One region of the Rhizobium sp. Leaf341 genome, then DNA from elsewhere that is predicted to be linked to it. Evidence: riboswitches for the same ligand, from Rfam matches in the RefSeq annotation. Region 1 holds a riboswitch; each other region holds the start of a gene.
The links. A riboswitch is a leader RNA that binds a small molecule or an ion and turns the genes downstream of it on or off. The one in region 1 is predicted to bind thiamine pyrophosphate.
Positions count from the first base shown of each region.

Region 2: another riboswitch for thiamine pyrophosphate. It lies ahead of ASG03_RS18810 (ABC transporter permease); the one in region 1 lies ahead of thiB (thiamine ABC transporter substrate binding subunit).
Region 3: another riboswitch for thiamine pyrophosphate. It lies ahead of thiC (phosphomethylpyrimidine synthase ThiC); the one in region 1 lies ahead of thiB (thiamine ABC transporter substrate binding subunit).

Region 1 is NZ_LMPE01000002.1:87,309-97,157, forward strand. Features, by position in the region: gene ASG03_RS00415 (ABC-F family ATP-binding cassette domain-containing protein) at 84-1,937, opposite strand; gene ASG03_RS00420 (thiamine diphosphokinase) at 1,940-2,590, opposite strand; TPP riboswitch at 2,732-2,860, shown strand; gene thiB (thiamine ABC transporter substrate binding subunit) at 2,920-3,927, shown strand; gene thiP (thiamine/thiamine pyrophosphate ABC transporter permease ThiP) at 3,965-5,662, shown strand; gene ASG03_RS00435 (thiamine ABC transporter ATP-binding protein) at 5,709-6,413, shown strand; gene ASG03_RS00440 (M48 family metalloprotease) at 6,695-8,215, shown strand; gene ASG03_RS00445 (RNA polymerase factor sigma-32) at 8,297-9,163, opposite strand; gene ASG03_RS00455 (GNAT family N-acetyltransferase) at 9,613-9,849, shown strand, end outside.
Region 2 is NZ_LMPE01000015.1:883,417-893,265, reverse strand. Features, by position in the region: gene ASG03_RS18830 (ABC transporter permease) at 1-775, shown strand, start outside; gene ASG03_RS18825 (ABC transporter ATP-binding protein) at 775-1,755, shown strand; gene ASG03_RS18820 (ABC transporter ATP-binding protein) at 1,752-2,756, shown strand; gene ASG03_RS18815 (amidase) at 2,767-4,155, shown strand; gene ASG03_RS21595 (hypothetical protein) at 4,314-4,853, shown strand; gene ASG03_RS21590 (hypothetical protein) at 5,058-5,456, shown strand; TPP riboswitch at 5,911-6,014, shown strand; gene ASG03_RS18810 (ABC transporter permease) at 6,130-6,924, shown strand; gene ASG03_RS18805 (ABC transporter substrate-binding protein) at 6,924-7,865, shown strand; gene ASG03_RS18800 (hydroxyethylthiazole kinase) at 7,862-8,614, shown strand; gene thiE (thiamine phosphate synthase) at 8,583-9,281, shown strand; gene thiD (bifunctional hydroxymethylpyrimidine kinase/phosphomethylpyrimidine kinase) at 9,278-9,849, shown strand, end outside.
Region 3 is NZ_LMPE01000014.1:725-10,573, forward strand. Features, by position in the region: gene ASG03_RS14310 (alpha/beta fold hydrolase) at 307-996, opposite strand; gene ASG03_RS14315 (substrate-binding periplasmic protein) at 1,173-1,991, opposite strand; gene thiC (phosphomethylpyrimidine synthase ThiC) at 2,290-4,116, opposite strand; TPP riboswitch at 4,204-4,315, opposite strand; gene ASG03_RS14325 (WGR domain-containing protein) at 4,471-4,749, shown strand; gene repA (plasmid partitioning protein RepA) at 5,244-6,515, shown strand; gene repB (plasmid partitioning protein RepB) at 6,806-7,879, shown strand; gene repC (plasmid replication protein RepC) at 8,257-9,468, shown strand; gene ASG03_RS14345 (ABC transporter ATP-binding protein) at 9,710-9,849, opposite strand, start outside.

The DNA.
Region 1 (9,849 bases):
GAATCAAGGACAGCCAACGCCGCCGTCAAGCGACAGCACGGGACGGACGTCACGGCGAACGACCGCCCCCGCTTGTCGTCTACCTACCCCTCTAACGCCTCGCGCAGCATTTCCAGCTCCAGCCACGCGCTTTCCATCGTCTCGATCGACGCCCGCAGCTTTTCGAGTTCTGCAGCCAGGGCGGCAAAGCGCGCGGGGTTCTTTGCAAAGAGTTTCGGATCGGCCATTTCCGCCTCGCGCTTCGCGATCTCGCCTTGCGCCTTTTCCATCTCCTTCGGCAGGTTCTCGAGGGCAAACTTCTGCTTGAAGGACAATTTTCCCTTGGCCGGCTTAGCGGCCGCCGAACCCTGCCCCGCCGTCTGCGGGCCACCCGTCTGCGTGTTACCCGCCTTGCGGGCCTTTTCGGCCTTTTCCGCGCGTTTGCGCTCGTCGGCCAGGCCCTTGCGCTGCGCCATCATATCCGAATAGCCGCCCGCATATTCGATCCATCGCCCGTCCGGTGCTTCCGGGGCGGCCGGCGCAATGGTCGAGGTGACCGTGCGGTCAAGAAAGTCGCGATCATGGCTGACGAGGATCACCGTGCCGGCGAAGCCCGCGACGATCTCCTGCAGGAGGTCCAGCGTCTCGATGTCGAGATCATTCGTCGGCTCGTCGAGAATCAGAAGATTCGTCGGGCGCGAGAGAATACGCGCCAGCATCAACCGCGCCCGCTCGCCGCCGGACAGATTCTTGATCGGCGTGCGCGCCTGCTCGGGCTGAAACAGGAACTCCTTCATGTAGCCGGTCACATGCCGTTGCTCGCCGTTGACCAGCAGTGTTTCGCCGCGCCCGTCGGTCAGGTAATTCGCCAGCGTATCCTCGAGATTGAGGTCTTCGCGTTTCTGGTCAAGCGTCGCGATCTCGAGGTTGGTCCCAAGCTTCACCTTGCCCTCGTCCGGCTTCAACTGGCCGGTGAGCATTTTCAGAAGCGTGGTCTTGCCGGCACCGTTCGGACCGACGAGACCGATGCAGTCGCCGCGATGCACCCGGATAGAGAACGGCGCAACAATGGTGCGCGCGCCATAAGCCTTGGCGATCTTCTCGGCCTCGATCACCAGCTTGCCGGATTCCTGCGCGTCGGAAACGCTCGCCTGTACCGAGCCCTGAGGTCCCTTGTGGCCGCGATAGTTGGAGCGCAGATCCTGCAGAGCGCCGAGGCGGCGCATGTTGCGCTTGCGCCGGGCGGTCACGCCATAGCGCAGCCAGTGCTCTTCCCGTTCGATCTGCTTGCCGAGCTTGTGCTGCTCCAGTTCCTCCTGTTCCAGTACCTGGTCCCGCCAGGCCTCGAACTGACCAAACCCCCGGTCAAGCCGGCGCGACGTGCCGCGATCGAGCCAGACGGTGGCGGTCGAAACCTTCTCCAGGAAGCGACGGTCGTGGGAGATGAGGATGAGGGCACTCCGGGTCTTCTGCAGCTCGCCTTCCAGCCATTCGATAGTCGGCAGGTCGAGATGGTTGGTCGGCTCGTCGAGCATCAGGATATCGGGTTCGGGCGCAAGCACCCGGGCCAGCGCCGCACGTCGCGCCTCGCCCCCGGAGAGATCGTTCGGATTCTCCTGGCCGCTCAACCCCAGATGCGAGAGCAGATAGGTCACACGATAGGGATCGTCGCCCGGCCCTAGCCCTGCCTCGGCATAGGCCTGGACCGTGGTATAGGCGCCGAAGTCCGGCGCCTGTTCCAGATAGCGCACCGTGGACGACGGATGGCGAAACACCTCGCCCGACTGTGGCTCGATCAGGCCTGCGGCGATCTTGAGCAACGTCGACTTGCCCGAGCCGTTGCGGCCGACAAGGCAGATGCGATCGCCTGGCTCGACCTGCAGCGCTGCACCGTTGAGCAGTGGCGTACCGCCGAAGGTCAGGACGATATCGTCGAGTTTGAGAATGGGCGGCGCCATGGTCAGGCTCCTGTCATGTCGAGAGGGCGGGCGACAAGCATCGCGCGGCCCGCGCCAAGCGTCAGCTGTACGGGTCCTTCCGCCACGTTGGAAATGGTGCGCGATGAGCCGAAGGGCATCGCGAAACGGCTCAAAGGATAGCGCGCGCCGGCAATGGAGAGGTCGGTTAGGGTATCAAGACCCAAGATGGAGAACAGGCAGCCCCTTGGCAAGGCGACCTCCGTGATGCCGGGCAGCAGCGGCACCGCCTCCTCCTCGCCCGAGGTCAGGAGGACGTCGAGCCCGGTTTCGGCAAGATGCAGGCTGTAGAGAAGGTGCTGGAAGGCGTGATCGCTGCGCTCGCCCCCGAGCGCGCCGGCGAGAACCAGCTTCCGCGCGCCACGTTCCAGTGCCGCCGCCACGGCGATTTCGCCGTCGGTCTCGTTTTTGGCGGGCGGATAGGGCTCGCGCCGCACGTCGGGCCAGGCGGCCATCAAAGCCTGCGGCGTCGAGTCGAAATCACCGACCCAGAGCTCTGGCGCGAGGCCGATGGCCGCCGCGTGTCGCATGCCGCCATCGGCGGCGATCACGCGGGTTCCGGCAAGCTGCGCGGCGAGCCGGTCGGTCATCGTCAAGGGCCCGCCGAGCAGGATGGTGAATGCAGTTGCGGTCATCGCGCTGCCATAGCGCGAAGCTGCCGCAGAGGCAAAGGTGAAAGGCTGTGAAAGCCCGAAAGATATGGGACGCGCGCTCATCTGCTTGTCTGTCGCGCTTGCGTCATCTTGCCAATCTGCGGGACCAGGGCTAGATCTTTCCATGCTCTAACGGGGTGCCTTTCTTTCTGCGACGACCCGTCGTTTCGAAAGACCGGCTGAGAGGCGACACGCCAACCCGCGGAACCTGATCCGGTTTGCACCGGCGGAGGGATTAGACGGCTCGCAAGCGCTATCCCCCTTGAACACGTTTTTTGAAGGAGACGCGCATGCGCTTTACATGGCTTTCGATGACCACGACAACCCTGCTTCTCGCTGGCGGCACCCTGCTCGGCATCGTCGATGCCGAAGCCGCCGAGCCAAAGACGCTGACGGTCTACACCTATGAAAGCTTCACGAGCGAATGGGGACCTGGCGCGAAGATCGCGGAAGCGTTCGAGAAGACCTGCGATTGCAAGATCACCTATGTCAGCGTCGCCGACGGCGTGGAACTCCTGACGCGGCTGAAGCTGGAAGGCCCTGCCGCCAAGGCGGACGTCGTCGTCGGTCTGGACACCAATCTCGTTGCCGAAGGCAAGGCCACGGGCTTCTTCGCTCCGCATGGTCTCGACACATCGGCGTTGACTGTCCCCGGCGGCTTTTCGGATGATAGTTTCGTGCCCTATGATTACGGCCACTTTGCCTTCGTCTACGACACCCAGATGCTGAAGAGCCCGCCGAAGAGCCTGAAGGAGCTCGTCGAAGGCGGCGGGCAGGACAAGATCATCATCGAAGACCCGCGAACATCCACGCCGGGTCTCGGCCTGCTCCTCTGGGTGAAATCCGTCTATGGCGACCAGTCCGCGGACGCCTGGAAGAAGCTCAAGGATCGCATCCTGACCGTCACGCCCGGCTGGTCGGAGGCCTATGGCCTGTTCACCAAGGGCGAAGCGCCGATGGTGCTCTCCTACACGACTTCGCCGGCCTATCACATGGTGTCCGAAAACAGCGACCGCTACCAGGCGGCGGATTTTGCCGAAGGTCACTACATCCAGATCGAGGTGGCCGGCATGACGAAGGCCGCGCGCGATCCTGAACTCGCCAAGGCCTTTCTCGCCTTCCTGACCGGCCCGCAGGCACAGGCGATCCTGCCGACCACGAACTGGATGATGCCGGTGGGCAAGCCCGGGGAGCCGTTGCCGGACGCCTTCGGCAAACTCGTGCAGCCGAAGACGACCTTCCTCATGCGTTCGGACGAGGTCGCTGCAAACCGCAAGGCCTGGATCGACGAATGGCTGTCCGCCATGAGCCGGAACTGAGCTGCCGATGCGCGCCAATACAAAGCGCGCTCGGGCCATGCGCGCCGATCCTCCGCGCCTCGTCCTCCAAGGCGGCGGTCACACGCGCCGCCTGACATCCGGACTGGGCGTTGCGGGCCTCGCCGGCATCGTGCTGTTCGTCGGCACCGCCATCGTCGCTCTGTCGCTCGCCGCGTCTCGCGAAGGCATCTCCGCCGGAGCCGGCGCAACGAGCGACATGTTCGATGCCTATCTCTGGCGGGTTGCGCGCTTCACGCTGGCCCAGGCGGGCCTTTCCACGCTCCTGTCCATCGCCTTCGCCATTCCCGTTGCTCTGGCGCTGGCCCGTCGACGCCATTTTCCGGGCCGGATATGGATCGTAAGGCTGATGGCGCTGCCGCTCGGCCTGCCGGCGCTGGTGGCAGCCCTCGGCATCGTCGGCATCTGGGGGCGGCAAGGCATTGCGAACGACCTCCTGGCTTTGCTCGATCTCGGCCGACCCATCGCGATCTATGGTCTGACGGGCATCCTCGTCGCGCACGTCTTCTTCAACATGCCGCTCGCCGTCAGGCTTCTCCTGTCGGGACTGGAGCGCATTCCCGGCGAGTACTGGCTGGTTTCCGCCAATCTCGGATTGTCGCCCGTCCAGCTCTTCCGGTTCATCGAGTGGCCTGTCATTCGAGGCCTTCTTTCCGGCGTCGCCGGCCTGGTCTTCATGCTCTGCGCCACCAGCTTCACGCTGGTGCTGACGCTCGGCGGCGGCCCTGCGGCGAGCACGCTGGAGGTGGCGATCTATCAGGCATTGCGCTTCGACTTCGATCCGTCTCGGGCGATCGCCCTGTCGGCTCTGCAGATCGCCGTCACCGCCCTCCTCCTCATCCTTCTCCGCTGGTTGACCCCCCCGGCCACCGAGGCACCGACGACTGGCCGGCCGGTGCGTCGCTTCGACAGCGGATCGTCCATCTTTATCCTCTTCGACGCCTTCGTCGTGGCTTTGGCGGCCCTGTTCGTTGCGGCGCCGCTTGCCTCCGTGCTTGTTTCCGGTCTCGTCTCCGATCTTTTCAAGCTTGCCACAGATCCGCAGGTCCACCGGGCTACGGCGACGAGTCTCGCGATTGCCGCGGTCTCCGCGGTCCTGTCCGTCACACTTGCAACCGCCATGCTGACCACCCGCCAGATCCTGCTATCGCCACGTCGGCCGGGTGGATTCGCACAGGTCTTCTCCGGAGGCGTTGCTGCCGGCACGTCGCTCATCCTTCTGGTGCCGCCGGTCGTCATCGGGGCGGGATGGTTCCTGGTGCTGCGCCCGCTCGGCGATGTCGCACGCTTTGCGCCCGCCGTCATCACGGCCGTGAACACGCTGATGGCGCTGCCCTTCGTCGTTCGCGTGCTGGCTCCGGCCATCGCAACGCACGCCGCCCGCACCGACCGCCTTACCACAAGCCTCGGCATCCGCGGCTGGTCGCGTCTTCGGCTGGTCGACGGACCGGGTCTGAGGCGCCCGCTGTTGATGGCACTGTCGTTTGCAGCCGCGCTCTCGCTCGGAGATCTCGGGGCAGTTGCCTTGTTCGGGTCGCAGGACATGATCACGCTGCCGTTCCTGCTCTTCAGCCGCATGGGAAGCTACCGCACGACGGATGCGGCCGGCCTTGCGCTTCTCCTCGGTCTCGTCTGCGTCGTCCTGACATTCCTTGGAACACCGCGGGCCTTGGAACCGCGCGGGAGAATCGGGAGGGGACATCATGAAGCCGGATAGGCCAGCAAGCGCGCCAACCCCGATCGCCGTCCGCCTGGAACAGGTGATGGTCCGCTTCCCGGGCCATCCTGTCCCGCAGACGCTGGTCTTCGATGCCGCTATCGAAAGCGGAAAGATCACGGCAATTACGGGCGCCTCCGGTTCCGGAAAATCGACCCTGCTCAATCTCATCGCCGGTTTCGAGACGCCGGATTCCGGTCGTCTGCGCATTTTCGGAGAGGATGCGACCGACAGTCCGCCCGCTCTGCGTCCGGTCTCGGTCATCTTTCAGGAGCACAATCTTTTTGCGCATCTGGATATCGCGACGAATGTCGGCCTCGGCATCAGTCCGGCGCTGAAGCTGACGAGCGCCGATCGCGCTCGGATCGAAAGCGCGCTCGACGACGTCGGCCTTGCCGGATTTGCCGGGCGCCTTCCGCCGACGTTGTCGGGAGGAGAGCGCCAGCGCGCAGCTTTCGCCCGGGCGCTGGTGCGCAACCGCCCGCTTCTTCTGCTGGATGAGCCTTTTGCAGCTCTCGACCCGGCGCTGCGGCAGGACATGGGCGAACTGCTGGCAGCACTGCAGGAGAAGCATGCGAGCACCATCCTTCTCGTTACCCACCACGCGGACGACGTCCGCCGCCTTGCCGATCGCGTCTTGTTTCTCGATGACGGCAAGGTTGCTCTGCACGAGGAAGCCGGCACGTTCCTCCAGCGCACGGAACCCGACGTCGTCGCACGCTTTCTCGGAGCGCGTCCACCTGCGTCCTGAGCCGCGTGGGCGACACATGCCACAATTTGACCGCGGCCCTATGGCACCGGAAGAGACGATATCATCAGGCCCGCATCGGAGACGAACAGGACGGCCGTCTGCGTCTTTTTCCGCAAAACCGATAGGGCCGCGGAATTATGCAGTAGGCATATGGCGCATGAATAGGCTAGATCGGGCTCTGGGAAACGGAGCGATTGCGCGTATCTCAGGATGTAGGGCGGCTCTGCCGAACTGCCGCAAGTGTGGTCGGCACGCTGCCGGACGCGAACATGGGCTGAGGCATGACGGTGAAAGAGCGGAACAAGCGGAACGGCGGATCCCTGTCGACCCGCGGCATTGCAGGCACCCTGCGCGCGTCCGTCGCCGGTCTCGCTTTGCTGTCGCTTGCCGGTTGCCAGAGTGCGATCGAACAGAGCTATGAGCCGAGCGTCTCCCCGTCCGCCACGCCCCAGATTGTCGATGAAGTCCAGAAGAACGACCCCCGTGCCGCAATGGGCGCCCGTGAGCATCCCCGTATCGTTGCAAGCTACGGCGGCGAATACAAGGACGAGAAGACCGAGCGCCTGGTTGCCCGGATCACCGGCGCACTGACGGCCGTTTCGGAGAACCCGAACCAGTCCTATCGCATCACGCTCCTCAACTCCCCTGCCATCAATGCGTTTGCCTTGCCAGGCGGCTATCTCTACGTCACCCGTGGCCTTCTTGCGCTCGCCGACGATGCCTCGGAGGTCGCCGCCGTTCTGTCGCACGAGATGGCGCACGTCACCGCCAATCACGGCATCCAGCGGCAGCAGCGCGAGGAAGCCGAAGTTATCGCCAGCCGTGTGGTTTCGGAGGTTCTCTCGAGTGATCTCGCCGGCAAGCAGGCGCTTGCTCGCGGCAAGCTTCGGCTCGCTGCATTCTCGCGGAACCAGGAACTGCAGGCCGATGTCATCGGAGTGCGCATGCTGGGAGAAGCCGGCTACGATCCCTATGCGGCAGCCCGCTTTCTCGATGCGATGGCCGCCTATAGCCGGTTCTCCTCCGTCGATCCGGAAAATGACCAGAGCATGGACTTTCTCTCGAGCCATCCGAACGCGCCGCAGCGCGTGGAGCTTGCCCGACGCCACGCCCGCGCCTTCGGCCCTGAGGGAACGACAGGCGACCGCGGTCGCGACTATTTCCTCGATGGCATCGATGGCTTGCTCTATGGCGATAGCCCACAGGAGGGCTACGTCCGCGGCCAAACGTTCCTGCACGGCAAGCTCGGCATCCGCTTCGATGTTCCCGCAGGGTTCCAGATCGACAACAAGGCCGAGGCCGTCCTCGCGACAGGTCCCGGCGAAACGGCCATCCGCTTCGACGGCGTGGCCGATACCCAGCATCGCAGTCTGACGGATTATATCGCAAGCGGCTGGGTGACCGGTCTGCAGCCCGACACGATCCACGCCATCACGATCAACGGGCTGGAAGCCGCGACGGCGCGGGCTTCGGCCGATCGCTGGGATTTCGACGTGACGGTGCTGCGCATCGACACCCAGATCTATCGTTTCCTGACCGCGGTGCCAAAGGGGACGCCATCGCTGGAGCCGACGGCGGATGTGCTGCGCACGTCCTTCCGCCGCATGAACCCGCAGGAGGCCGCCGCGCTGAAGCCGCTGCGCATCCGCGTCATCACCGTCGCGCCGGGCGATACGCTTGCGACCCTTTCAGCCCGAATGATGGGCACCGACCGCAAGCTCGATCTCTTCCGGCTGATCAATGCCCTGCAGATCACCTCGACGATCAAGCCGGGCGACCGCATGAAGATCATTTCGGAATAATCACGCGCAGCCAAGCCATCCGAGACACACGAAAAGGCCCGCCATGTTGGCGGGCCTTTTCGTGTGAGGAAAATAGAGCGGTCAGTGCGCCGTCAGCGCGAGCTCCGGTGCCTGCGCAACGAGGGCGACCTTGAGCTTTTCGAGCGCACGCGTCTCGATCTGGCGAACGCGTTCCTTGGAAATGCCGAGATCCGCGCCTAGCTCTTCAAGGGTTGCACTGTCTTCCGACAGCCGGCGGGCGCGGATGATCTTCATCTCGCGATCGTTCAACTGTTCCAGCGCATGTCCGAGCCAGTTCTTCCGGCGTTCCTGGTCGATCATGTCGGTGACCTGCTCGTCCGGCAGAGGCGCCGCACAGGCGAGGAGATCAAGGCGCTCGCCGCTATCGGAGTCACCCGACGAAATCGGGGCCTGGAGAGACGAGTCGCTGCCGGAAAGGCGCGCATCCATCGTCTGGACATCGGCAAGGCTGACGCCGAGAGCAGAGGCGATTTCTTCATGGACGGCCCGGGCCGTCAACTGGCTGTTGCCTTGGGCAAGCTTTGCCCGCAGCCGCCGCAGATTGAAGAAGAGAGCCTTCTGCGCAGAAGACGTACCGCCGCGAACGATCGACCAGTTGCGCAACACGTAATCCTGCATTGAAGCGCGGATCCACCAGGTTGCGTAGGTGGAGAAACGAACGTCCCGGCTCGGCTCGAAACGGGCCGCTGCTTCCAGAAGACCGATGTGACCCTCCTGAACGAGATCCCCCATCGGCAAGCCGAAATGGCGGAACTTGGCGGCCATCGAGATCACGAGGCGCATATGCGCCATGGCGATCTTGTTGCGCGCGTCCTGATCCTGGTTATCCTTCCAAGCCTGTGCCAACAGTTGTTCCTCGCCGCGCTCCAGGTATGGGGCCGCCATGGCAATCTTGATCATGCGCCTGTCTGCAGAGAGATTTTTCATAGGCTACTCCATGACGGGCACGTGACCGTGCCTCCGGGCTGGTTCGGGTGACGGCATTGCAGAGGTGAACACTTGACCTGCAATCGAGACGCCCTAAATCCGTTGTATGAGACGACGCCACGTAGATGGACACCGGTGTGATCTGGGTCCGATCCGGCGCATGGCCATTCGATCGGACGTTTCATAACGCCTGTCTTTTCGAAAAGTTCCGCAGGAGCACCACGATGTGGCGCCTCGCGATCTCTTTTGATCACTCCCACATCCAGCACGCTCTCGAAGCGCTCGTCGGCCACTGGAAAGGACATCGCGAACGGAGAGAGCACGTGAGGTTCTGCGTGCGATGAAAATTCGCGCTTGCCGCGTTCGTTAAAATGCCGTTAATTTTAGCGAACCTCGGCATGATGCCGCGGCAAGACGAAGACGAGCCGGCCAGGATCAGCGCGCGCACCATGAAGACACTGTCCATCGAAGTCCGTCCCGGCATGGCAAGAGACGCCGCCGAGATCTCGCAGGTCCATCGTGTTTCCTGGCTTCACACCTATTCCGGCCTCATTCCGCATCTTCCCCTGAACAAGATGATCGATCGGCGCAATGCGAGCTGGTGGCGCAAGGCGACCGGCGGCCCCTCCACGCTTCTCGTCATCGATGTCGCCGGCGTGATCGCAGGCTATGCAACACTCGGCCTG
Region 2 (9,849 bases), on a different contig from region 1:
GATCGGCTTCATCGGGGCGGTCGCCTTGCTTTCGCTCGTATGGACGCCCCTGCCACCGGGCAGACTGCAGATCGTGCAGAAGCTCAAACCCCCATTGGCACAAGGGCTTCTCGGGACCGATCACCTTGGCCGCGACGTGGCCTCTATGCTGATGGTCGGCGCCTGGAATTCGCTGTCGATCGCGGTGCTGGCCGTTGCCATGGGCGCCTTTGCCGGGACGCTTCTCGGCGTCGCGGTCGCGGCCCGGCGCGGCTGGTTCGAGGCCATCGCGATGCGCGCCAACGATGTGATCTTCGCGGTCCCTCCCATTCTCTCGGCCATGATGCTCGGCGCGCTTCTCGGCACCGGCCGCCTCACGGCGATCATCGCCATCTCGGTGTTCATGGTGCCGGTCTTTGCCCGGGTGACGGCAAGTGCCGCGCGGCAGGTCTGGTCACGCGATTACGTGCAGGCCGCACGCGGAGCGGGCAAGGGCGGCATCCGGATCACGATCGATCATGTCCTTCCCAATATCGCCAACCAGATCATCGTTCAGGCAACCATCCAGCTCGGCCTTGCCATCCTCACGGAGGCAGGCCTGAGTTTCCTCGGCCTTGGCATGGCGCCCCCGGCGCCGACCTGGGGGCGGATGCTCGCCGATGCCCAGACCTATCTCGGCCGCGCGCCATGGCTCGCCATCCTGCCGGGTCTTGCCATCGCCCTGACCGTGCTCGGTTTCAACATGCTCGGCGATGGTCTGCGCGACCTTCTCGATCCGCGCGAAAGGAGCCGGTAATGGACGAGCCGTTGCTCCGGATCGACGATCTCGCCATCTTCATCGATGGGCCCGACGGCGGGCGGCAGCCGATCGTTGCCGATATGGCCCTGACGCTGGCGGCCGGGGAGACGCTCGGCATCGTCGGGGAGAGCGGATCGGGAAAGTCCCTTCTGTCGCTTGCCGTCATGGGGCTTCTGCCCGCCGCCGTGCACGCAACCGGGCGCATTCTGCTGGAGGGCCGCGATCTCCTGGCGATGGGGGATGACGCTCTCTGTTCCGTGCGCGGCCGGCGCATCGGCATGATCTTTCAGGAGCCGCTGACGGCGCTCAATCCGGCCATGACGGTGGGGGACCAGATCGCCGAGGGGATGGTGATCCAGCAGGGGCTTTCCTGGCGGGCGGCGCGACAGGAGGCGATCGTGCTGCTTGACCGCGTGCGGATGCCGGATGCCGCGCGCCTGTCGAAAACCTATCCGCACGCCCTCTCCGGCGGCCAGCGCCAGCGGGTGGGCATCGCCATCGCGCTGGCGATGAAGCCCGCTCTGATGATCGCGGACGAGCCGACGACGGCGCTCGACGTGACGGTGCAGGCGGAGGTGCTGGATATTCTGGACGATCTTCGGCGCGACGCCGGCATGGCCCTCATCCTTGTCAGCCACGATCTCGGCGTCATCGCCCGCATGTGCGCACGCACCCTCGTTCTCTACGCCGGCCGGCGTCTCGAAGAAGGGGCGACCCGCGACGTTCTGACGAAGCCTCTGAACCCCTATACCCGCGGTCTGCTGCGCGCCGTTCCTCGACGCCAGCCCGAGGGCGGGCGGCTGCAGACAATTCCGGGCACCGTACCCTCCTTCGCCGCGCGCCCGGCCGGCTGCTGCTTCTCCGACCGCTGTCCCGACCGGATCGACGCCTGCCATGCGGACGAGCCGCCCTGGACGCGAGCGACGCCCGGCCGCGGTGTCCGCTGCATCCGCGCGCATGGGGAGAGGGCGCCGTGATCGAAACGCCGCTTCTCGATATCCGCGATCTGTCGCGCGACTATGCCGGTGGCGGGCCCTTCACCGGCCGGCACGTGACCCGCGCGCTCGACGCGGTCAGCATGACGGTGCAGCGCGGCACGATCCACGGGATCGTGGGCGAATCCGGCTGCGGGAAGTCGACCCTGGCGCGTCTGGTGATGGCACTCGACCGGCCGACCTCCGGCCGCGTCCTGTTTGAGGGCGAGGATCTGTTCGCCCTTCCGGCGCGGGCGCTGAAACGCAGGCGGCGGGACTTCCAGATGGTGTTCCAGGATCCGTTCGGCTCGCTCGATCCGCGACAGACGGTCGGTCGGATCGTGGCCGAGCCACTGCATGTGCTGGACGGAAAGCCGGGGCGGGCCGAATGCCGGGACAGGGTTGCGGCGATGCTCGAGGCCGTCGGCCTGTCGCCGGATCATGCCGCGCGATATCCGCATGCGTTCTCCGGCGGGCAGCGCCAGCGCATCGCGATTGCCCGCGCGCTGATCACCGAGCCGAAGCTGGTCGTTGCCGACGAAGCGGTGTCCGCGCTCGATCTCTCCGTTCAGGCGCAGGTGCTGAACCTGCTGATGGACTTGCGCGACCGGCGCGGTGTGACGATCCTCTTCATCACCCACAATCTTGCCGTCGTGGACGCGGTGGCCGACCGGGTGGGCGTGATGTATCGCGGGCGCCTGGTGGAAAGCGGACCGGCGCAGGCCGTGTTCGCGCGACCGCTGCATCCCTATACGCGGCTGCTGGCCGAGGCCGAGCCGGACGTCACCCGGTTCGGTCGGCCCGACCGCGCGCCTCTGACGGTTTCGACGGCGATCGATCTCGATGTCGGCTGCAGCTTCCGCAACCGCTGCCCGCTCGCCGTCGCGCGGTGTTCCACGGAGCGACCGGACCTGCGCGTCCTTCGTGACGGCGCAGACATGCCCGACCGGCAGACCGCCTGCCACCGGGCAGAGGTTCTGCTGGAAACGGAGACAGCCGGATGATGGAGACGATATGACCGACCTTCTCGACGCCACCATCGTGCAGTTGCGCGCCCGTTTTGCCGATCTTTCCCTGACGCCATCGGACTATTGGCAGGCCGTCGAGGCGCGGATCGCCGCGTTCGAGCCCTCCATATCCGCGCTCTACGCCTATGACCCGGAGGCGGCACGCGCGCAGGCCGCGGCGTCCACCGCCCGCTGGCGGAAAGGCGAACCGCTTGGCGCGCTCGACGGCATTCCCGTGACGCTCAAGGAGCTGATCGCCACGGAGGGCACGCCTGTGCCGCTCGGCACCGCCGCCACCGTGCTGAAACCCGCGGAAGCGGATGCGCCGGTCGCCGCGCGACTGAGAGAGGATGGCGCCGTCCTCTTTGCCAAGACCACCTGTCCGGACTACGGCATGCTCTCCTCCGGCCTGTCGAGCTTTCATCCCCTGAGCCGCAATCCCTGGAATACGGAGATGAACCCCGGCGGATCAAGCGCCGGTGCGGCTGCGGCCGGTGCCGCGGGTTACGGTCCTCTGCACATCGGCACGGATATCGGCGGGTCGGTCCGCCTGCCGGCCGGCTGGACGGGGCTCTTCGGTTTCAAGCCCAGCAACGGCCGTATCCCGATCGACCCCTATTATGTTGGCCGTTGCGCCGGACCGATGACGCGCACGGTGGAAGACGCCGCCTTTGCCATGGCCACGCTCTCGCGGCCGGACCAGCGGGATGCCACAAGCCTGCCGCCGGACACCATCGACTGGATGGACCTCGACATCGACATCAGGGGCATGCGGATCGGCGTGATGCTGGATGCCGGCTGCGGTCTTGAAGCCGAGCCGGAGGTCAAGGCCGCTGTTCTGACTGGGGCCCGGCACTTCGAGGCGGCAGGGGCCGAGATCTTCGACGTCGGGCCAATCCTGACGCGGGCGATGCTGGATGGTCTCGACCATTTCTGGCGAGCGAAGTTCTGGGGCGATATCGGGGATCTCCCATCCGAACGCCGGGCGGCGATCCTGCCCTACATCTATGCCTGGGCAGAGAAGGGCGCCGCGGTCACCGGCGTCGACGCTGTCGCAGGATTCGGGCAGACGATGGAAATGCGCAGGGCCGCTGCCCGTCTTTTTTCGACCGTGGATGCGGTCATCTCGCCCACCAATCCGATCGTTTCCTATCCGGCCGAATGGGCCTCGCCGACCAATGATCCGGAGCGGCCGTTCGAGCACATTGCCTTCACCGTCCCATGGAACATGTCGGAACAGCCGGCGGCGTCGATCAATGCGGGATTCTCCATCTCCGGCCTGCCGATCGGCCTGCAGATCGTAGGCCCCCGTTTCGCCGATCTCAAGGTGCTGCAACTGTCGAAGCTGTTGGAAACGATGACCGGCGGCATCCGGCACTGGCCGCGTCCGGGCTGAAGCGCGCCTGCGGGCTTGCAAGGCAGGCTTGCGGGGTTTCGGGAAACGTCATCACCCACGGGTTTTTGCCGCGAGCACACTGTACTTCCCAATATCAGAGAATGTCAGGCCCCTGATTGTGTGGCATAGAGGTTTCGCCACTTTAGAGACATCTAATTATGCCGCACGAAACCATTTTCTACCGGAATACCATCAACGATTTATCGCATTTGGACCAACGGTCTTATGACTTTTCGTGGACCGAGCCTGATTATCCGCCCTTCCAGTTTAAGGTATGGGTGCGCTACAGCCCGCATTGTTACTCTCGACAGGTTGATCCTGATGAAGCAGGTCCTGATGATGTGCTCGTGTATGATCCGCATCACACCCGGGTGTTCTGCCCTGAGCGGTACATCGAAACGCCAAGGCTTGTCGAGATCATCAACTCAGTGATGTCAAAGCCCACGACAAGGGTAAGTACAACTACCAAAGGAAACCAGCACGTTTTCCAGCTATTCATTCGTAACGGATCATCGCAGCGGTATTGCGTCTTCTTCAGCCTGAAAAACTCGGACGTTCAGCCGATAGACGGCCCATCCCATTATCTCGACGCACATATCGAAAGTGCCTATGTGAAGGATGAGAGAGTAGGGGTTGTGACATCAATGCCGTTTGGAAGACTGGCACATCACACGAAGAAAAATATCCGATACCGCTAAAAAAGGCGGGGGACGGTTTGTGCCGCCCCCCATATGGTATCCTCGACTAAGTCAAACTCCTAAGAGCCCACAGCCATAAGCAAGTGACCGGAATTAACCGACGACATCCGCACTATCAGTCTCTACGCGAGAAACCTCAGTCGATCTGTGCAGACGCGGAAATATGTATGCTGGAAATGCCATAATGTCAATATGTGGCAATTAATGGCAATCAAAACCAATGCGCCCACGACAATCCCGCAACTGTTGACTCATATAGGAAATCTTTTTCCTGCTGTAGCCGCCATTAGCCGGAAAAAAATTGCAGCATCCGCAATTGCTTTACCTGCACAAGCGCTCCGGTCATCATGCAGCAAACGTGAGGTTGTCCGCATGAATGAAATCGTCGCTCGTCTTGCTTGGTCATCGACCCGTCGCCGATGCGCCTCTACGGGCATGGTCATCGGCATCTTCATCGCCCTGTTCATTCCCGGATTTGGGATTACATCAAGTGGCGGGGCGATATCAGGTAGAGGCGTGGCGCTCATCGTCTTCGCTTTAATCGGCTGGCTTATCGGACGATCCATTGGCGTTGAAGTCGAAGAGCGTAAGAAGCGGCTCTGATCTCACCTACTTTGTCTCTGTGATACTGATCAATGGCAATCGACCCTGAAGTTTAACATTACATTAGAGGTCTCTATCAAGCGATCAAAACCTATAGAAAGGCATCATAGCATCATAGCATCATAGCATCATAGCATCATAGCATCATAGCAGAGAATCGAGACGGAATGCATCGTCTTGAGGAAGAAGCGAAGCGAAAGCAGCAGAAAATTACCGATTACGGTGAGGGATTTAGCATTTTTTTGGGAAAATGAATTTAAAAAATGATTTTAAATTCTGTTGTTATACAAAATCATTTCGAATTACTGCAACTTCCTGTCTTTAGGCTTTAAACGGCGTGTTTGGGCGGGAGCAAAATGAGCACTAAAATGAGCAGTTTCAGACTGATGGGCGAGTGCGTACAGCTCCGCAGCACAAGGGTGTTGACAAAAACCCCATTGTTTTCATAGGTTAGCGGCATTCCGACGGGTGTCCTTCAAGGGGCTGAGATGGCGAAAGCCGAACCGTTATGAACCTGATCCGGGTCATACCGGCGTAGGAACGGAAAACAGGTGTCCGCCCACGGCCCTTTCTCTCTTCTCCGCTCGCCTGGATCTCCGTCGCCGATGTGGAGATCGCTCATGCTGCCGCCCGTTTGTCCGCTTTTCCCGCCGCATCAGGTGAACGGCTAGCCGTGCGCGCCCTGCATGCGGCCCTGGGGCTCGGTGTGTTGGTGCTGCTGTGGCAGGCAGGCACGGCCGCGTTCTCGCCGCCGGCCTATCTGCTGCCGTCGCCGCTGGCCGTTGTCGCGGTGTTTCGCGACCAGCCCGCCTTCCTGATGGCGCAGAGCCTCGTGACCCTTTCGGAAATCCTGATCGGGCTCGTGGCCGGTGCGGCCCTCGGCGCGGGAACGGCGTTCGTGCTTGCGGCGCATCCGCGCCTCGGACCGTTCGTCTGGCCGACGATTCTCGTTCTCCAGGCGCTGCCGGTTTTCGTGCTCGCACCGATCCTCGTCGTCTGGCTCGGCTTCGGCATGGCGTCCAAGGTCGCGATGACGGTGCTGATCATCTTCTTCCCCGTCGCCTCCGCCTTTGCGGACGGGTTGAACCGGACGGAGCGGGACATCGTGGACGCGGTGTCGCTGACGCAGGCCACGCACTGGCAGGCGCTGGTGTCGGTGCGCGCACCGCTCGCGCTTCCAAGCCTTGTCTCCGGCCTGCGGGTCGCCGCGCCGCTGGCGCCGCTCGGGGCCGTGGTCGGCGAGTGGGTCGGGGCGTCGGCCGGCCTCGGCTTTGTCATGGTGCAGGCCAATGCCCGCATGCAGACCGCGACCGTCTTTGCCGCCATGGCGGTGCTGGCCGTCATAACCCTCATCCTGCGCCTGCTGGTCGATATCCTCACGTCTCGCCTTGCGCCCTGGGCGCGCGAGAGCGACCGCCCGCGGCGGGCCCCCAAATCCTTTGAAACCGTCTCATCCTGGAGATCTTGATGATCCGCCTTCTCGTCGCGACGATGCTCGCCATGACCGGTCTTCTGACCACCTCCGCTCAAGCCGCCGACAAATTGACCGTGCTGCTCGAATGGTTCGTCAATCCTGACCACGCACCCCTGGTGATCGCGCAGGAAAAGGGGCTGTTTGCCAAGGCCGGGCTCGATGTCGAGCTCGTGCCGCCCGCCGACCCGTCGGTCGTGCCGCGGCTGGTCGCGGCCAAGCAGGCGGATATCGGCATCCACTACCAGCCCAATCTCTACCGCGACCATGAAGCAGGCCTGCCGATCGTGCGGTTCGGGACCCTGGTCGAAACACCCTTGAACACGGTGACGGTTCTCGCCGACGGGCCGATCAAGAGCCTGAAGGATCTGAAGGGGCGCAAGGTCGGCTACTCGGTTTCGGGTTTCGAGGACGTGCTGCTTCAGCGCATGCTGGCGTCTGCAGGGCTCGGAAAGGACGATGTCGACCTCGTCAACGTCAACTTCTCCTTGTCGCCGTCGCTCATTTCCGGGGCCGTCGATGCCACGATCGGCGGATATCGCAATTTCGAGCTGACCCAGATGAAGCTCGAGGGTCATCCGGGACGCGCCTTCTTCCTCGAGGAGCACGGCATCCCGACCTATGACGAACTCGTCTTCGTCACGCATCGGGATCTCCTTTCGGACGATCGGCTGCCGCGCTTCCTCGCAGCCGTCGAGGAGGCCTCCATCTTTCTCACCAACCATCCGGACGAGGCCTGGGCCGTGTTTGCCAAAGCCTATCCGAACCTCGACGACGAGCTGAACCGCACCGCCTTTTTCGACACGCTGCCACGGTTCGCCAAGCGTCCCGCGGCGCTCGACACGGGCCGCTATGCCCGCTTCGGCGCCTTCATGAAGGATGAGGGCTTGATCGCGAAAGCGCCGGATGTCGCCGAAATTGCCGTGGAGCTGAAATGACCGGCCTTAGTGCACAGATCGCTGCGGATATCCTGGCGCGGGTGCGGCAGGCGCGTCCGCGCGTCCACTGTCTCATGAACACCGTGGTTCAGAAGTTCACGGCCGACGGCATTACGGTCATCGGTGGCCTGCCCTCGATGACCGGGTCGCTCGAAGAGGTCGAGAGCTTCGTCGCCCGTGCGGATGCGCTGACCGTCAATCTCGGCACGCTCGACGCGGAACGGCGTGCGGCGATCCGGCTCGGCGTCGCGGTGGCGCGGGCACAAGGTAAACCCTGGATCGTCGATCCCGTCCATTGCGATTACTCGCCGTCCCGGCTCGCTTTCGCACAGGAGCTGATCGCGCTTCGCCCGACCGTCGTGCGCGGCAACCGCGCCGAGATGGCGTTGATCGGCGAGACGCCCGGCATCCTGCGGATCGTGACCGGTCCGGTCGATCGGCTGCAGGTCGGCCATTCCTGCGTGGAGATCGCCAACGGGCATCCCTTCATGGCGCAGGTCACCGGCACCGGATGCCTCTCGGGCGGCGTCATCGCAGCCTTTCTCGCCGCCGAGCCCGATGCGCTGGCGGCGGCCGGTTCCGCTCTCGCGGTTACCGGCGTCGCGGCCGAACTGGCGGCGTCGAGGGCACAGGGGCCCGGCACCTTCGCGCCGCTGTTTCTCGACGCGCTCGCCGCCGTCGGCGAGGCCGACATTCTTCCTCTTGCAAGGATCCACCATGACCAGCATGACCTCATCGGGCGTCGATAATCGCCTCAACGCGATCGTCGATGCATCGCTCGCCGACATCGCGCCTCTGCCGGACCTGGCACGGGCCGCCGCCCGGAATGGCGCAACCCTGATCCAGTATCGCGACAAAACGGCATCGACGCGCGTCATGGTCGAGCGGGCGACGTCCATCCGGGAGGCGCTTGCCGGCACGGGCGTTGCCTTCGTCGTCAACGACCGGGTGGACGTGGCGCTCGCAGCCGGTGCGGACGGGGTGCACCTCGGTGCCGACGACATGGATGCGGAGACGGCACGGCGTCTGCTGGGCGGGACGGCCATCATCGGGCTGACCGTGAAGACGGAAGCCGATGCGGACCGTGCGGGTCGAGCGCCCGCGACCTATGCCTGCATCGGCGGCGTGTTCGAGACCCTTTCCAAGGTCAATCCGGATCCGCCGGTCGGGCTTTCCGGGCTCCGCACCTTGCGCGAAGCGATCCGCCGCCTCAGCCCCGATCTGCCTGTCAGTGCCATCGCCGGGATCGATCTGGCACGGGTGCCGGAGGTCATTGCCGCCGGCGCCGACGGTGTCGCGGTGATCTCTGCAATCTTCAGGTCCGGTGACATTGGGGGAGCGACCCGGTCGTTCCGCTCGGCGGTGGATGCCGGGGTGGAGGCTGGACGGGAGGCCAGGCTGGGGGCCGCCCGATGACCGCCGTTGCCCTGACCATTGCCGGCTCCGACAGCGGAGGCGGCGCCGGCATTCAGGCCGACATCAAGACGTTTTCCGCGCTTGAGACCTTTGCCACGAGCGTCATCACCGCGGTGACGGCGCAGAACACGACGGGGGTTACGGCGGTCGAGGACATTTCGTCCGCACTGATCGCCGCGCAGATGGCGGCCATCTTTGCCGACATGGATGTGCGGGCGCTGAAGATCGGCATGGTGTCGCGGGCCGAGACCATCGAGACGATCGCTGCGGGTCTTGCCGGGTTTGCCGGGCCTGTGGTCCTCGACCCCGTCATGGTCGCGACCTCGGGCGATCGGCTGCTGCGGGAAGAAGCGATCGACGCTTTGCGGACCGTGCTCGTGCCCCGCGCGGCGATCGTGACGCCGAACCTTCCGGAAGCGGCGCTGCTCACGGGAACGCCGGTCGCACAGGACCGGACGGGCATGACGCAGCAGGCTGAGGCGATCCTGAAAGCCGGCGCCGGGACCGTGCTCATCAAAGGCGGGCATGGCGACGGGCCGGAAAGCGTCGACCTCCTGTTCGACGGCAA
Region 3 (9,849 bases), on a different contig from region 1:
GCAAGTGCCAGCCTGCAGTAGGCCAGCCTGCCACAGGTGAGCCTGCGGACGGGCTTGCCGTGGACAGGAGACATGCCGATCGGCGGGTGGCGAAATCATCGGCAGCGCCTCTTTGAAGCCTGTCCGCATGCCTGTCCCCTCCCCTTCCCTCCCCTCCCCTCGAACGACCGGCGCTGCAATGCGCCGGACGCGTCTTCGGAACGGAGCCCCGCATAACCCTGGACGATTCCCTGGACGACCCGGCATGTCCGACGTCCTGATCGCGGGCAAGGAGACCGCCTGAGACCGCTTGCATGATGGCAGAGGTCACGGCCTCCGCAGTGTGCGCCCCTTCGCCCGGCGACAGCCCGCCGACGAGTGTTTCGACACGTCGCGGCGGAGCGTCCTCCGCGGCGTGCTGTCAGTTCTTCGCGATAGCAGCGATCGTCCAGGCCAAGCCGCTCTGCACGATGTGGTATGACGTCTTGTCGGCTGTCCCTGCCGTGAGGCCAGCATCGTGTTTCCTTTCAAGCTGCCGCCGGTCGAGACGAGAGTGGCGGCATCGATGCGGTCCGGGAAGTCCAGGGCAATCTGCTGGGTTATGAACGATCCCATGGAGGGACCGACCACGGCCGCCTTGGAAATTCCGAGCGCATCCATCAGGTCGATGGCGTCCTGCGCGAACTGCTTGATGGCAAAGCATGTCTTTGGTGCGTTCGGGCAGTCCTTGCCCGCGGGCATCCCGCTTCCGCCATGGCCGCGCTGGTCGAGAGCGACGATCCGCAGGGTGGGATCCAGCGCCCGCAGGGCCTCTATCGTCGGCAACCAGGTGAGCACCGAGTCGGTCAGGCCGTGCAGCAAGACGATGGTCCGCCCGCCCTTCGGCCCGATATCGAGATAGGAAAGCGACATGCCGTTTGGCAGTTCGATTCCGCATTTGGTGTCGATGCTCTCGCCGCAGGTCGCGGTCGCGGCATCGACGTGCGAAGCGCCGAACATGAGACACGCGAAAGCCATCAGCAGGCACCGGATTTTGGTGGAAGTCTCCTTTCAGCGGGCAACGACGACAGCTCCAGCCGGCGACTCCGGCCGGAATCAGGCAAGCGTCCATGCAGGCGCGTCACGGTGTCGGATCCCGACGTCGAGCCGGCGCCCTGGACCTTGCTGCTCCACGCATCCGGCCCGGGCATTCTCTATTTCACAAATCGTGGCGCACCGACGTCGAGGAGGGCGGGATCGAAACCGACGTCCTGGACGGCCTTTGCCATCGAACCGTCGGCGTGCTGGTGTGCAATGCTGAGATCGAGGGCCGTCCCGAGCGAAGTGTTGCCCTTGGTGTAGAGCACGGTGGTCTGTGGCGGCAGGACGGTCGCCTGGATGCGATCATCGGGTTCCGCGATCCTGATGGCGATGCCGGGATACGCCCCTTGAGCCTTCTGATTGTAGCTTCCGGCGTTGTAGCCGAGGAACCCGACGTCCAGACGGTCGGCGGCGAGATCCTGTGCCAAGGCCACCGGGGTCGGATAGAGCTTGAGGTTCGAACCGAACAGCTTTTGCAGGTCGCTGACCCAGAAGAACCCGGTGACGGTCCCTGCCCTCTTGCCGAGGGTCGCCGCGATGGTCGTGTCGCCCGCCTTCGAGTAGATCCCCATGTGGTCGATATAGAGCGGCGCGGATTGGTCCAGCACCTGCCGGCGCTTTTCCGTGCGGTTCCAGCTCCCGATCGCGACGTCCGCTTTGCCGGAGATCACCGACTGGATCGTCGCGGCCGGATCCATCACCTGCGTGACGACGTCGAGGCAATGGTCGGTGGCAAACCGCGTGACGATCTGCGGGTCGATCCCCGTGATCGTCCCGTCCGGCGATGCGAAGGTGAAGGGCGGATAGTCGTAGGCGGCGACCGTCAGCTTGCCCGGCGTGATCGTGGCGATCCGTTCCGCACAATCTCCTGCATGGGCAGCATGCGGTAGGAGAAGCGACAGGACGGTGGAGAGGACGAGAGAGGGTTTCATGCCGTGTCTCCGTGATGCGGCCGGGACCCGTCCGCCGTTGTGAACCGATCCGTGTTTTTCCATACTGTTCACGACGCAATCGAAAAATCAACCCGAAAATCTATGCGGATCTGCTCATATTCCAGCACTTCGAACGACCTGACGCAGCCGCCCCGACGTCTCCATCCATGCCGGCCAGGTAACGCACCAGAGGTAACGCGCCAGATTTGACGCGCCGGGGCCAACCGCCTCGCACGCCCGGCCGGAGGAGACCGTCGGGCAAGCGTCGTCGCGGTCGACGGCGTGTGGGCCGATCCGCTCAGGCCCCCTCGCCCCTTCCCTCTTCCCCGCCGCCGGCCGCCGGGACGGCAGACCCGACGCTCAGCGCCTCGGCGCGGATGTCGTGGGAGATGCGCATGGAACAGAATTTGGGTCCGCACATCGAACAGAACGGGGTGGACTTGTGGACGTCCTTCGGCAGGGTCTCGTCATGAAAGGCGCGCGCCGTGTCGGGGTCGAGGGAGAGGTTGAACTGGTCTTCCCAGCGGAATGCGAAGCGGGCCCGCGACAGGGCATCGTCGCGCAGCCGGGCCGCGGGATGCCCCTTGGCGAGATCGGCGGCATGGGCGGCGATCTTGTAGGTGATCACGCCGGTCTTGACATCCTTGCGGTCGGGCAGGCCGAGATGTTCCTTCGGCGTGACGTAGCACAGCATGGCCGTGCCGAACCATCCGATCATTGCCGCGCCGATGCCGGAGGTGATGTGATCGTAGCCGGGCGCGATATCGGTCGTCAGCGGGCCAAGGGTGTAGAACGGCGCCTCGCCACACACCGCGAGCTGTTTGTCCATATTGGCCTTGATCTTGTGCATCGGCACATGGCCCGGCCCTTCGATCATCACCTGGCAATCGCGATCCCAGGCGATGCGCGTGAGGTCCCCGAGCGTTTCCAGTTCGGCAAACTGCGCCGCATCGTTTGCATCCGCAATCGAGCCCGGTCGCAGCCCGTCCCCCAGCGAAAAGGACATGTCGTATGCCCGGGCGATCTCGCAGATCTCCGCAAAATGCGTGTAGAGGAAATTCTCGCGGCGATGATGCAGGCACCACTTCGCCATGATGGATCCGCCGCGCGAGACGATGCCCGTCACCCGGTTGGCCGTCAGCGGAATATAGGCGCGCCGAACGCCGGCATGGATGGTGACGTAATCCACCCCCTGCTCCGCCTGCTCGATCAAGGTGTCGCGATAGACCTCCCAGGTTAGGTCCTCGGCGACGCCGTTGACCTTCTCGAGCGCCTGGTAGAGCGGCACGGTGCCGATGGGCACTGGCGCATTGCGGAGGATCCAGTCGCGGATGTTGTGAATATTGCGCCCGGTCGACAGGTCCATGACCGTATCGGCGCCCCAGCGGATCGCCCAGACCATCTTGTCCACCTCTTCCTCCATGGACGAGGTGACGGCGGAATTGCCGATATTGGCGTTGATCTTCACGAGGAAATTCCGGCCGATGATCATCGGCTCGAGCTCGGCATGATTGATGTTGGCGGGAATGATCGCCCGGCCCGCCGCGATTTCCGCGCACACGAATTCCGGTGTGACAAGGTCCGGTATGGCGGCGCCGAAACTTTCGCCATCCCGCCCCGTGCTATTTCGGGCTGCACCCTCGCCTCCCCCTTCCCGCTGCATCTGCCGGCCGAGGTTTTCGCGAATGGCGACGTATTCCATCTCCGCCGTGATGATGCCGGCACGCGCATAGGCCAACTGCGTGACCGCCCGCCTGCCCGATGCCTTCAAGGGAGCAACGGGCGTCGGAAAGGCCGGCGTCAGACGATCGCCGGCGGCAAAGCCGTTGTCGGCAGCCGTCACGGCCCGGCCGTCATAGGCGACGACATCGTTCCGGGCGCGTACCCAGGCGTCGCGCAAACGCGGTAGGCCGCGCGCGATCGAGATGCTCTGGGCGGGATCCGTATAGGGCCCGGAGGGATCGTAGAGCGTGACGGGCGGCTCGTCGGCATCGACGTGCAGCGATACCGCGCGCATCGGCACGCGGAGATCCGGGTAGAGCGTTCCCGGCGTGAACACCTTTGTCGAGGCGGGCAGCGGGCCGGTGGTAACGTGGGGAAGGCAGGATCGGTCGACAGAGGTCATGGCGAGGCGCTCCAAGGGTTGGAGACCCGGTCCGGAACGGCAAGGGGAAGGGGCGCACAGCCGGTGCCGGACGAGAACGCCCGAACGTCTGCCTGCATCGCACCGTCCCTCCGCCAGTATGAACTGGATCAGGTTCAACGGGTCCCTGCGCGCGCTAGCAGTATCTCAGCCCCTTGCCGGGACCCCCCTGGTGAATATGCGCAACCTTGCATGGAGCCCGCGTGGCGTCAAGGGCGTCCCCGCAGCGCCAGACGGGCGGGGGCAGCGCGTTCGATCACGACCGTGAATCAAACAGGGCGGATCGATTCATAAGTCTCGTTGGACCTTGGCCTCCCTGCGCGCGAGCATGCGGGCATGACGCTGTCCCGCTACCACCTGCATCTCGAGCGCTGCGATCCCGCACGCAACATGGCACGCTTCTACGCCCTGTCGCTGGAGCCTTCCTTGTTCGGCGACGTCGTGCTTGTGCGGCGATGGGGACGGATCGGTGCGGTGGGTCGCTCGCGGTTGGATGTCTTCCCGGACGAGCAGGCAGCTGTCTGCGCGATGATGGATCTTCTGCGGCAGAAACGGGCGCGCGGCTATGCCGTGGGGCAATGGGGTGCCGGCCGGGGTCAGCGGCGGCGGGCGTGACGCGGCGATAGCGAGTTGACAGCTGTCAACTTTGTCCCCGGGAATGCGGGATGTCGTTCAAAGTTGACAGCTGTCAACTTCCCGCTCTCGCAAAAGTCCGTCCGGTTTGCGGGGATGCGAATGCCAGAAATGCCATGCAGATCAACACGCGACGACGCTTTTTCTCCACGGCGTGCGGTGGCGCTTTACCCTCGCAGCACAGGAAGCAGACAGGCAAGGAACGGTGCTGTGGACAGGAGGGGCTTGCAAAAATGGCTGGCGCAGAAATCGCTTGACGCGACTCGCATGCGGCCTCAGCTTCTAACGCCAGATGGCGAATATCAAGGCCGCCGGCGTAACGGACTGCCTCCTCTGTATATAGGGCGGCGCAACGTATACCCTGAAGGTCGAGAATCGCTGGCAGGGCGGCGGCGCGTCCACCCCTGAGCCCGATACGCATCATCCGTCGGTCGCGCCTCCTGCGCAAGCCGGCAGACAGCAAGGAACGAGACACCATGGCCCAACCGGCCCCCACGACACGCACCGGCCCGAAAGACGAGGCGCCGGCGCCCTCGGCGGATCTGACGATCGCCGCGGACGCGAGCGCGCTGTCGGAGCAGCTGAAGGCGATGCGCGAGCGGCTGTTTCCGCCGACGTCGACAAAGACGCTGCGGCCGTTTTCCTCCGGCGAGGCGGCCAAGCTGATCGGCGTGTCCGACGGCTATCTGCGCCAGCTGTCGCTCGCCGGGGAGGGGCCGCAGCCCGAGACGGGGGTCGGCGGCCGTCGGTTCTATTCGCTGGCCGACATCAATGCGCTGCGCGTGCATCTGTCGGACCAGGCCATGGCCAAGGGGCATGTCGCCAAGGCGCGCGGCTATCTGCCGCGGCGGGATGCCGACGCCGGCGAACGGCTCCAGGTCATCTCGGTCACCAACTTCAAGGGCGGTTCGGGAAAGACGACCTCCGCCGTGCATCTGGCGCAATATCTGGCGCTCACCGGCCACCGGGTGCTGGCGATCGACCTCGATCCGCAGGCGTCGCTTTCGGCGCTGTTCGGCTACCAGCCCGAGCTGGACCTGACCGGCAACGATACGCTCTACGGCGCAATCCGCTATGATGCGGAACAGCGGCCCTTGTCCGACGTCATCCGCCAGACCTATTTTCCTGGGCTCGATCTCGTGCCCGGCAATATCGAGCTGCAGGAGTTCGAGCATGTGACGCCGCAGGCGCTGGCGGATCGGCAATCGGGCCGGGAAGGGGGCGTCGACAGCGGCCCCCTGTTCTTTGCCCGCATCCAGGCGGTGCTCGGCACGGTGGAGGCGGATTACGACGTTGTCGTTATCGATTGCCCGCCCCAGCTCGGCTATCTCACCCTGTCGGCGCTCTGTGCCTCCACCTCCGTCATCGTGACCGTGCATCCGCAGATGCTGGACATCGCCTCGATGAACCAGTTCCTGTTCATGACGGCGGATCTTCTGTCGGTGGTGCGCGACGCCGGAGGCACGCTCAACTTCGACTTCCTGCGCTATCTCGTCACCCGCTTCGAGCCGAACGACGGGCCGCAAGCCCAGATCGTCGGCTTCATGCGGTCCCTGTTCGGCGAACGCGTGCTGACGGCGCCGATGGTGAAGTCCACCGCGGTGTCGGATGCGGGCCTGACGAAACAGACGCTCTACGAGGTCGGGCGCGAAAACTTCACCCGGGCGACCTACGACCGCGCGGTGGAATCGATGAATGCCGTCAACAGCGAGATCGGGGCGCTGGTGCATGCGGTGTGGAACCGCTGATGGCGGCGGGAACTGCGATCGGACCCTTGCGGCGCGCCTCCATGGCGGGCGAGACGCAGGGTCGGGGCTTGGAAAGGACGGGACGAATGGCGGCGAACCGCAAGAGCGAACTGAAGGCATTGTTTGGCGGCGGTCTGAGCCCCGCCGATGCGTCTCGCATGACCGAGGCGCAGAAGGCAGACGCGCAGAAGAGGGACGCACAGACGGGAGACGCGGCGAAGGGGGAGGCGGGCCCGGCCGCAACCGACGGCCGGATGTCTAAGGGCCTGTCGTCCGGCACGTCTGCGGGCATGGCCCCCGAGCGGAAATCGGCCGAGGCTGCCGGCGAGGGGCGACCGGGCGGATCGGGAGCCGCTACGCCCGAGGGGGCTTCACCCGTGCCGCCGGCGCGCAGTGCGTCCGGCGCGGTCAAGGCCATGGGGCTGTCGCTCAACGCCATCACGCGCGAGGCCGAGGAAGCCCGCGTGCTGCGCCAGGCGCTGTCGGAAGGGGAGCGGGTCGTCACCGTCGATCCCGCCCGCATCGAGGCGTCCTTCGTCGAAGACCGCCTGATGATCGAAGGCGTCACCGACCCGGATTTCGAAACCCTGGTGGAGAGCGTGCGCGAATCCGGCCAGCAGGTGCCCGTGCTCCTGCGGCCGCATCCGGAGAAGCCGGGCGTCTACCAGACCGCCTATGGTCATCGGCGCATCCGCGCTGCCGCCCGTCTCGGCCGTCCGGTCAAGGCGATCATTCGCGCGCTGAGCGATGACGAGCTGGTTCTGGCCCAGGGCAAGGAAAATGCCGAGCGCCGCAATCTCTCCTTCATCGAGCGGGCCCTCTTTGCCCAGAACCTCGCCCAACGCGGCTTCGATCGCAAGATGATCGGCGAAGCGCTGGCGGTGCAGAAGAGCGAGTTGTCGCGCCTGATGCAGGTGATCGAGAGCGTGCCCAACAACTTCGTCCGGTTCATCGGCCCGGCGCCGAAAGTGGGCCGCGAGCGCTGGATGAAGCTCGGCGAGATCCTTTCCAAGGATGCCCGGCAGGTGCAGGGCATCGACGTCGTCTATTCCGACAAGTTCCGGGCGGCCGACAGCGACCGGCGGTTCCAGATGCTCTTTTCCCACCTCGACGCCATCGGCAAGCCGATGAAGGTCAAGCGGAGCGCGGCCGTCCCCGGCCAGCCGGCAGACCCGGCCTCAGGCGAGGGCGCACGACCGCTGGCGGATGCGCGCGGCCGGGTCTTTGCCCGACTAAGGGTGGAAGCAGGCGCAACGCGGATCGAGTTTGCCGAGGACACGCCGACGGCCTTCATCGAGGCGGCGACGGCGCTCCTCGTCGAGGCGCATGAACGCTTTGCGCTGGAGGAGGCCGGCGACAGCTGAGCCCGACGCGCATTCCCTGTTTCGCCCTTGCCGGTTTTAAGGCGGGGGCGGTGAAGGCGACCGGAGAGCCGGGAGCCGATCGGATCTGAACCAGAAAAGGACGACCAAGAGAGCAAGAAAAAAGGCCCCCAAAACGTCACCGTCATGGAAGCCCTCTTCAATCTAAGCAGTTCAAGAGAATCACTTCCGACCAGCAAAGTCAAGAGTCAGCGGCATAAATGCCGATCGGCGGAGCTATGACCGGGACATCCCGGTGCTGCGGCAAAGCCCTCTGATCTCGAGGCCATCGACGCCCGAAGGCTTTGGAAACAAGGCTTTCGGCGAAGGACGATGTGTGCCGTGCCGGGGGAGGCTTGCCTCCCAGCGGAGATGGAGAGATGGAGAGATTTGCAACGACGCCCTTTGGCGGCGCACGCCTGACTGCGCGCAATTTTGCGCTTCGGGCCGACCTCGAGCAGCGACAGGCGCGTCTCTGCGCCGGCGAGGGCGGCAATGCGACCGGCCAGGCCGAGAAGTACCGGATCATTCGTGCGCTCAGCGAAGCGCGCGCCGTCTGGGGCCTGTCGGACCGGGCGATCGCGGTGCTCGAGGCGCTGGCGAGCTTCCATCAGGATCGTCATCTCGACGGTCGCGCGCCGATCATCGTCTTCCCGTCCAATGCCGAACTGTCCCTGCGCGCCCGCGGCATGTCGCCGGCCACCTTGCGCCGGCATCTCGCGAGCCTTGTCGAGGCCGGGCTGATCCTGCGGCGCGACAGTGCCAACGGCAAGCGTTACTGCCGTCGTGACGACCAGGGCACGGTCGAGAGCGCCTTTGGCTTCGATCTGGCGCCGCTGGCCCTCAGGGCCGAGGACATCCTGTCCAGCGCCGCGCTGGTGCGCGACAGCGCCCGCCGCATCGCCCGCCTGCGCACCGAGATCTCCCTGCACCTGCGCGATATCGCTAAGATCATCGAGGCCGCCTTTGCGGACGGGCGTGCGACGCTGGAGACGCCGGTCTGGCAGGCCTTCGTCGAGCGGCTGCGGGGGCTCTCCGGCAGGGTTCAGCGCAATGGCACGGAAGAGGACCTGTCTGCGCGCAACGCGGCGCTTCTGCGGCTGCGGGCCGAGGTGGAAACGGCTTATCTCGAAACCTTCTCAGAACAGGAATTGAGCGCCAATGACGATCATTCCGAGCACCATATTCAGAATTCAAAATCAGACTTAACTTTTGATACAAACGGCCAAAGAGTCAAAGAAGGCGGCGGGGCCAGCGATCCCATTGCGCCCGAGCGGAAATCGGCAGGCATTGCGTTGAAGGATTTTCTGAGGCTCTGCCCGGATATCGCGGATTATGCCCGTGGCGGCGTTTCCGGCTGGGCGGATGTAATCGGGGCGGCAGCCGTGGTCCGCTCCATGCTCGGCATCAGCCCCAGCGCTTGGGATGCGGCCCGGAATGCCATGGGCAAGATCGCCGCAGCCATCGTGATGGCCGCCATCCTGCAACGTAGCACGGCCATCCGTTCGCCCGGCGGCTATCTCCGCGACCTCACCGCCAAGGCCGAGCAAGGGCGCTTCTCGATCGGACCGATGCTGAAGGCGCTGGGATGAGGCCGCGCACCGCCAGGCGCCGGCGCCCTTCCTTGAGCCGGCTAAGGGGTCCGGCCGCCCGCGGTTCGCGCAACGCAAAAAGGCAACGCAAAAAGGCCCCGCCCTGCGGCGGGGCCTCGATGGATGCAACGCATCGCTCGGCGCATCGGACGACGCATCTCATGGCGCGGAGGCCCGGCCGTACGCCGGGTCTCAAGCCGATCGCGCACGAACGTTTCGGCGTCCGGGCGTTTCGGGCGCCTCAGTGAAGGCCGAAGGCGGCCAGAAGTGCGGCACGAAGCTGCACGAAGCGGGGTTCGCTGCGGCTGCGGGGACGGGGAAGGTCGACGGTGATCTCGCGGGTGCTGTCGCCCTTTTCGCGGGGCAGGATCAGCACGCGAT